2 regions of the Thermanaerosceptrum fracticalcis genome follow, and region 1 is predicted to be linked to the other one. Evidence: riboswitches for the same ligand, from Rfam matches in the RefSeq annotation. Region 1 holds a riboswitch; the other holds the start of a gene.
What was found. Region 1 has a riboswitch for S-adenosylmethionine ahead of BR63_RS10830 (homocysteine synthase). Riboswitches for the same ligand answer to the same signal wherever they lie in the genome.
Positions count from the first base shown of each region.

Region 1 (4,429 bases):
CGTTCACCATACCTTTTATGTACTGTTTCCGCATTCTTTTCAAAATTTGCTGCCCAGCGGTCCAGGGTCATAGCGTAGTGGAGGCGGAGGCTCTCTACATCCAAGAGGTGAAAGTCATATTCCGGGAGCAGCCAGATTAGTTCCCTGAGGGAGGGGATGTAACCACCGGGAAAGATGTATTTCTCAATCCAGGAATTGACCGGTCCTTCTTTTAAGTGAGTAATTGTATGTAGAAGTGAGAGGCCCTGGGGAGCTAGCAATTTGTCCACTGAAGCCATATAACGCGGTAGATTGGCTCTTCCTACATGCTCTAACATCCCTATACTCACTACCTTATCAAAGGTACGACCGCTTTCCGCCAGTGTTCTGTAGTCCATGAGCTCTACTTCTACCAATTCTTCCAGGGCTAATTCCTGAATCCTGCGTTTAGTTTCCCTATATTGCTCTTCACTGAGGGTAATTCCTAAGGTCTTAACTTGATATTGCTGGGCTGCCCGGATAATTAACCAGCCCCAGCCGCTCCCGATATCCAGCAAAGTCTCTCCTGGACGGAGTTGCAGCTTTTTTAGCACATGATCGATCTTTTGTAGTTGAGCCTGGTATAAAGAGTCTTGGGGAGAGCAAAAATAGGCGCATGAATAGCTCATGGTCTCATCCAGCCATAAGGCGAAAAAGTCATTCCCCAGGTCATAATGATGCTGTACATCCATTTTCTGTTGTTGCAAGGAATTTGGTCGCTGCCACCGTAACAGTGTTTTTCTTACTCTTGGGTTCCGCTGTAGGAAAGAGTTTTTGTTTAAAAAAGCAAGCTTGAGAAATTTCTCAAGTTCTCCTTCAAATTCTATGGCCCCATCCATATAGGCTTCGCCTAAAGCCATGACCGGGTCACCAAGTACTTTTTTAGGATCTAGCGGATTGTTAAAAATAATTCTACAGGCAGGGTTACCGTTCCCATACTGTTCTGTTGTTCCGTCCCAGTAAGTTACAGCCAGGGAACCGGTAGCCACCTGACTGAGCAGCTGGTGCATCAACTGCTTTTGCATAGACGATACTCCTTTCGACATTAAAATTAACCAAGCATAATGAACTATTTATATGTTTTCCAACGATACATAAACAAATACCCAATAATTACCATGCAAATATAAAATGAAAATTACCTCGGTATAATTAAAAAGTTTACGGCAATTTTGCGGAAAATAAATGTAAAACAGCTACAGCTTAAAATACTCTTTAGCCTTATAGTCTGGTCTGTTCCCACCTGGTCCGCCGATCCTCCCATTCCTAATCCCACCAGTAGCTTTTATGTACTGGACAAAGCCAACATCTTAAGTGAAAGTACGGAACAAACCATTATACAAACCTCCGCAGAGCTAGCACGCAAGACCAAAGCCCAGATCGTGGCGGTAACGGTCAACACCTTAGAAGGATATTCCCCGGAGGATTATGCTCTGGCCATACTGAGAAAGTGGGGCATCGGCGACAAACAGTTGAATAATGACAACCTGTAAATTTGCATATTGACAATGCCTTTAACCCTCTTTATAATAATTTTCAAAACAGCATATATACTCATCCAGAGAGGTGGAGGGACTGGCCCAATGAAACCCGGCAACCTGCTTTCATGCGAGGTGCTAATTCCTGTAGGATGATTATCCTAACAGATGAGTTTTTAGTTTTTAAAAATCTCTTCCTGTTAGGAAGAGATTTTTCGTTTTTGCTGACCATATAAAATGGAGGCTAAAACTCTTATGAGTTTTGCCTCCATTTTTGGTAGATAAGAAAAAATTAGAGGAGGTCTTTACCATGAGTAAAAATCAATTAGGCTTTGATACCTTAGCCCTTCATGCCGGGCAGAAACCTGATCCCACTACAGGAGCCAGAGCAGTTCCTATTTACCAGACGACTTCTTATGTATTTAATGACGTCCAGCACGCCGCCAACCTTTTTGCCTTGAAGGAATCGGGAAATATTTACACACGAATTATGAACCCCACCCAGGATGTATTTGAACAACGGGTGGCGGCTTTGGAAGGAGGGGTTGGCGCCCTGGCCACTGCCTCGGGACAGGCCGCTATCACTTACAGTATTTTAAACATTGCCCAGGCCGGTGATGAAATTGTTTCATCTTCAACCCTCTATGGCGGGACATATACCTTGTTCTCTTCCACCTTTGCCAAACTGGGGATTAAGGTAAATTTTGTTGATCCTTCCGACCCTGAGAATTTCCGCAGGGCAGTAACAGATAAGACAAAAGCCTTCTATGCCGAGACTATCGGCAATCCCCGCAATAATATTCTAGATATCGAAAGGGTTGCCAGTATTGCCCACGAGTCAGGTGTACCCCTAATAGTGGATAATACCTTTGCCACCCCCTATTTATGCCGGCCCTTTGAGTTTGGCGCAGATATTGTAGTTCATTCCGCCACTAAATTTATTGGCGGGCATGGTACATCTATTGGGGGTGTCATTGTTGACAGCGGGAAATTCGACTGGACTAACGGTAAATTCCCTGGTTTAACTGAGCCTGATCCCAGTTATCACGGTGTTAAATATGTGGAAGCAATGGGCCCTCTTGCTTATATCATTAAGGCCCGGGTACAGCTTCTCCGTGACACCGGGGCCTGTGTCAGCCCTTTCAATGCCTTCCTTTTTCTCCAGGGTTTGGAGACCTTATCTTTAAGAGTGCAGCGACATTGTGACAATGCCCTGGTCGTTGCCCAGTTTCTACAAAATCACCCTGCTGTGGAATGGGTCAACTATCCCGGATTACTTTCTAACCCTTATCACGAGCTTGCCAAGAAATATTTAAAAAATGGTTTCGGTTCCATCTTTACCTTCGGGGTCAAAGGAGGATACGAGGCTGGAGTAAGATTTATTCAGAAATTAAAACTATTTTCTTTGCTGGCTAATGTGGGTGACGCCAAGTCGCTAGTTATTCACCCGGCCAGTACAACCCACCAGCAGTTAAGTCCCGACGAGCAGATTGCTGCGGGTGTAAACCCGGAAATGATCAGGATCTCTGTGGGGATTGAAGACATCAAAGATATCATCGCTGACTTGGAGCAGGCTTTAGCAGATTAAGGAAAACGGGGGGGAGAAAGAGCAAATGCCCATTAATATTCCTGATAATTTGCCAACGAGAGAAATCTTACAAAGTGAGAATATTTTTGTTATGAAGGAAGAACGAGCTATTCATCAGGATATCCGGCCCTTAAAAATTGCCATCTTAAATTTGATGCCTACTAAGATCGCTACTGAAACCCAGATCCTTCGCCTTCTAGGAAATTCTCCTCTTCAGGTTGACATTGTCTTGCTACACCCCCGTACCCATCAGTCCAAAAATACGCCGGAGGAACATCTGTTAAAGTTTTATAATACCTTTGAGGACATTAAACATGAAAAGTTCGACGGCATGATTATTACCGGAGCTCCTGTAGAAGATATGGCCTTTGAAGAGGTGGATTATTGGGAAGAATTAACCGCAATCATGGAATGGTCCCTGCATCATGTATATTCCACGTTCCATATCTGCTGGGGTGCACAGGCAGGACTCTTCTATCATTATGGAGTACCTAAGTATCCCTTGCCCGAAAAGATGTTTGGGGTTTTTACCCATCAGGTGAATAGGAAAAATACGATGCTTTTACGTGGTTTTGATGATGAGTTTTATGCTCCCCATTCCAGGCATACCGAAATCAGAAGGGAGGACATCCTGAAGATACCTGAATTGGAGATACTGGCAGAGTCTCCCACAGCCGGTATATATATAGTGGCTGCCAAGAATGGACGGCAAATTTTTGTCACGGGACATTCTGAATATGATCCACTGACCTTAAAAGCCGAATATGAGCGTGATGTGGCCAGAGGTCTGCCCATTGCTCTTCCCCAAAACTATTTTCCTGAAAATGACCCGACGAAGGACCCTGTTGTAAAATGGAGAAGCCATGCCAATCTTCTTTTTGCCAACTGGCTTAACTATTATGTGTACCAGGAAACTCCTTTTGATTTGCGGCAGTTGAAATAACGTTGTCCGGAGATACTATCCAGATAAAGGAGGACCAGGAAATTCACTGCCGTTGACAGTTGGTTATTCTCAAAGTATACTTACTCCAAATATAAAAGATATTCCCTCAGTCTACGGCCGGAAAGGAATTTTATTTACGCTTAAAGGAGGTATCTCCAGTGGGTGACGTAGAGAAGGTTACAAAAGAACAGCATGACGCACAGGTGTGGAAGAGGGTACTTGAAGCCGTCAAAAGTGTCCGTTATGGCAGTGTCACCATCATCATTCAGGATGGCCGGGTGGTCCAAATAGATAAGTGTGAAAAAATAAGACTGGTATAAGGTTTTTGAAATTTCATTACTATTTGTTCATAAAATGTTCAAAATTCCTCCCAAGTTTGGTCACAACTACTTGATATGATAA
Region 1 is NZ_CP045798.1:2,114,787-2,119,215, reverse strand. Features, by position in the region: gene BR63_RS10840 (SAM-dependent methyltransferase) at 1-1,043, opposite strand, end outside; gene BR63_RS10835 (TPM domain-containing protein) at 1,191-1,511, shown strand; SAM riboswitch class I at 1,570-1,671, shown strand; gene BR63_RS10830 (homocysteine synthase) at 1,807-3,084, shown strand; gene metA (homoserine O-acetyltransferase MetA) at 3,110-4,027, shown strand; gene BR63_RS10820 (YezD family protein) at 4,231-4,347, shown strand.

Region 2 (4,429 bases), 640 kb from region 1:
TCAATAATGTTTTTAATGAAACGCCTGGTGGTTTCAGTCTGGGGATTAGTAAATAGATTAATCACACTATTTTCCTCTATGATTTTCCCCTGTTCCAAAACGGCCACCCTATCACATATCTTTTTAATCACGTGCATCTCATGGGTAATCAGGAGTATGGTGATGCCAAACTTACGATTAATATCCAGCAAGAGGTCTAAGATAGAATCCGTTGTCTGGGGATCCAGGGCTGAAGTAGCCTCATCACAAAGCAAGATATCTATATCACTGGCTAAAGCCCGGGCAATGGCCACCCTTTGCTTCTGTCCCCCGGAAAGCTGCTGGGGATAACTTTCTGCTTTTTCACTTAATCCCACTACCTCCAGGAGGTGTCTTACCTTTTTCTCTGCTTCATGTTTCTTTATCCCACCTAGCTGGAGGGGTACGGCCACATTTTCCAGGACATTGGCCGACTGCAGCAGGTTAAAGTGCTGGAAGATCATGCCAATTTTCCGCCGGGCCTGGCGTAACTTGTGTCCTTTTAATTGAGTCATCTCTACGCCATTAACAGAAACTGATCCTGCATCGGGTACCTCCAGCATATTGACACAACGGATCAGGGAACTTTTTCCGGCGCCACTGTAACCAATGACACCGAAAATCTCGCCTTTTGGAACGTGAAGATTAATGTCCTGTAAAGCTTTTACTTCTTTACCGTTATTCCTATAAGTCTTAGATAAGTTCGTTAGCTTGATCATTTTCTCTCTCCCTTACTCCATCCCTATCCCCTTTCCCGTACCCGGCTAATTCTAAATGAGGGGTTCAGGAAAGGGGGGAGGGTGAGTACCATATCTCCTGTTTACCAGGAAGGAACCACGGAATCTTTAAGTTTTTCATTAATAAACTGTTTTACTTCTTCAGAACGATAAATTTTTACGAACTTTTGATATAATGGATTGTTTTCCTCTCCCTGACGAACAGCAATGATATTTACCCATGGTGAATCTTTTGGTTCAATGAAGATGGAATCCTGTACAGGTGATTTACCTGCCTGGATAATAAAATTAGTATTAATGGCAGCAGCAGCCAAATCAGGAAGAGTTCTCAAAATGATAGGAGCTTCCAATTCTACAAACACTAAGTTTTTAGGATTTTCCACAATATCTCTGACCGTTGCTTTGTTTCCTACTCCCTCTTTTAATTTGATAAGATTCGCTTTCTCAAAAAGCTGCAGAGCCCTGGCTTCGTTAGTAGGATCATTGGGAAGACCCACTTTATCTCCTGCTTTCAGTTCATTCACATTTTTTATTTTTTGCGAGTAAATGCCCATAGGAAAAGTAACCGTATCTGCCAATTTAACTAATTTTAGGCCTCTTTCTTTTATAAAGTTCTCTAAATAAGGGCCATGTTGAAAGCTGTTGAGGTCAAGGACCTTTTCCGCCAGCTGTATGTTGGGCTGAACATATTCATTAAACACCACAACCTCAATATCCAATCCTTCCTTCTTGGCCAGTTCTTTCACTTTATTCATAATCTGTTCATGGGGACCCGCCGTAACACCGACTTTCAATTTAGCGGGTGCCTCGGGGGTGGTTTTCTTGCTGCCACAGCCGGTAACAGCAACAACAAGCAATAGAATGATCGCAATAATAAAAATATGTTTTTTCATCATGTCCCTCCTTGTGTTTTATGTTGGTGTGATTCTTAAAAAACTAAGCGTAAACTAGTTGGTTAAACTCTACTGGTAAAAAAATAAATCCCTCCTCATCACCACAGATAAAGAGGGAATTAATATACTAACTCGCGCTCTTATCTGTCAAGAAATTAATCTTGCAGGAATTAGCACAGCGCCTCCGGTCTTGCCGTGAGGCCCGTTGCTGGGTTTCATCGGGCCAGTCCCTCCACCTCTCTGGATAAGAGATATTCAGTTGTGTTTTGCAACAGTTGTATAGTAGATTACACTGGCTTTGTTTTTTTGTCAATACAGTCTATGAAAAAAGTTTGTGGAAAATATTAACATTATTTTACCTATTGACAATATGTATTAATAAGAAAATAGCTGTAATCTTCCTGGAAAATATGCTATAATCATGCAGGCCCCCCAAAAAACCTTGGGGAACAAAAAGAAGCTTTCTTCGTCTAATAAAGCGTTAGGTTTTCGAAAAAAACCACGTAAATTGTTCTAAGATTAGGTAATGCTATGTTTTGGAAAGTAATTTTCTCAAATTGCCTTAACCCGGCAAAATTGGGCTAAAATTGGCTAATAAAACGGTTGTCTTTGGGTATTAATACTAATGTAAGATTGTTGTGGTAACAATGTTTGTGAATTTTAATTTGGAGGAGAAATCCAGTGGACACTAATGAACTCTTTTCTCTACCCTTGGATGTAATTATGATACCGGCACAGGTAATCTTATCACTGGTGGCCGTATATTTCTTCATACTTGGTATGTCCGGCCTGGCCCAATTTCGTACACCTAAAGTACATGCACCCCAGAAACGATTTGCCCTGGTTGTACCGGCCCATAATGAAGAAACGGTCATCGGCCCTCTCGTTGATAACTTAATGGCTCTTACTTATCCCAAAGAACTTTATGACGTATTTGTCATTGCTGATAATTCTAACGATGGTACCGCCGCCGCTGCACGAAACCGCGGAGCCACGGTTTTTGAACGCTTTGACACCACCCTGCGGGGTAAAGGCTATGCCCTGGAATGGTTCTTCGCCAAACTTTTTAATATGCCTAAAAAATACGACGCCGTAGTGGTGTTTGATGCGGACAACCTGGTTGATCCACAGTTCCTTAATCACATGAACAACAGGCTTTGCGATGGGGCAAAAATCGTCCAGGGATACATTGATGCAAAAAATCCCCATGATACCTGGGTATCCGCTGCTTTTGCCATGGCCTTCTGGGTTGCTAACAGGATGCTCCAGTTAGCCAGATATAATTTAGGCCTCTCCAATTACCTCGGTGGCACGGGTATGGCCATTTCTGTCGATGTCTTGAAAGAAATCGGTTGGGGAGCAACCTCCCTGACAGAGGACCTGGAATTCAGTTTAAAAGCCCTGCTCCTGGGTCATAAGACCACCTGGGCCCATGAGGCTGTTGTGTACGATGAAAAACCGCTTACCTTCAAACAAGCATGGAACCAGCGGAAGCGTTGGGCCTTAGGTCACGTAGAATTATTCCGTACTTACAGTTTAGAGTTTATTAAAGAAGGAATAAAAAAGAGAGACCTCGTCCTCCTCGATGCCGCCATGGTAATTCTCCAGCCACTTCTCGTCATATGCATGGGTATTTTTTCTGTCCTGGGTCTCATCGATAGTTTCTTTGTAGACATCTACACCTCTATCTTTAAATACATCTGGCCTCCCCTCTTATGGGAACTTGTGAGCACATTGCAGATTATCTACCCCTTCTTAGTCATTTGGCTCGATAATCTGCCCAAGCGCATCGTTAAATGGGTATTCTTCCATTATCCCGCCTTTGTCTACAGCTGGATACCTATCGTGTTCATTAGTTTCTTCAGCAAAACCCGGGTGTCCTGGTCCCATACCATACACACCCGCAATATCAGCTATGCTGATATAATGAGACAAAGATAACGAATAATAAAGTAAAGAACCCAGAAGCCATCTAGCTTCTGGGTTCTTTGTTTTTTTCTATATTTTAAATTTGCGGACCGAAGACTTCAGCTCTTCCGCCAGGTTGCTGAGCGTGGAGGTGGAAGCTATCATTTGTTCCATGGCCGCTGCCTGTTCTTCAGCAGTAGCGGAGACTTCCTCTGTATGAGCGGCCGTATTCTCAAACTCTTGAATGGTTACAGCAATGCTCTTTTGTACCTCATTGCTTTTTTGATAAATCTGCTGTGCAGACAAACCAACCTCGCTCATTGCTGCCTTCAGATGGTCAATTGATTTCATTATCTCCTTGAAGGACTTGCCGCTGATTTCGATGCTCTGGGTGCCGGCATTTACTTCGTTAGCGCCCCGCTCCATAACCACTATGGCCTCCTCCACACCTTTTTGGATGCCCGTAATCAAAGCGGCTATTTCCTGGGCCGACTGGCCGGATTGTTCAGCCAGTTTACGCACTTCTTCCGCCACTACGGCAAAGCCCCTGCCGTGTTCACCAGCCCTGGCCGCCTCAATAGCAGCATTTAAGGCCAGCAGGTTTGTCTGTTCGGCAATGGCACTGATAATATCCACAATCTCCCCGATTTGCTTTGATAAGGCGCCTAAGCCCTTAACCTTATCCCCCATAGCGTAGGAAGAATTTTTAATCTGCTCCATTTGAGCCACAGCCCGGTCGATATAATTCTGTCCATCACCTGCCAACCGGCTGGTTAAGTCTGTATCAGCCTGGGCTCTTTGATAACTTTCGTTGATTTTATTAACTGCCTCAATCATGGCCTCCACAGCCTTTTTCACGCTTTCCGTCTGCAT
Region 2 is NZ_CP045798.1:1,469,993-1,474,421, forward strand. Features, by position in the region: gene BR63_RS07685 (methionine ABC transporter ATP-binding protein) at 1-737, opposite strand, end outside; gene BR63_RS07690 (MetQ/NlpA family ABC transporter substrate-binding protein) at 839-1,651, opposite strand; SAM riboswitch class I at 1,786-1,899, opposite strand; gene BR63_RS07695 (glycosyltransferase family 2 protein) at 2,330-3,589, shown strand; gene BR63_RS07700 (methyl-accepting chemotaxis protein) at 3,647-4,429, opposite strand, start outside.
Region 2: it holds a riboswitch for S-adenosylmethionine, as region 1 does, so the genes downstream of both, BR63_RS07690 (MetQ/NlpA family ABC transporter substrate-binding protein) here and BR63_RS10830 (homocysteine synthase) in region 1, are expected to answer to the same signal.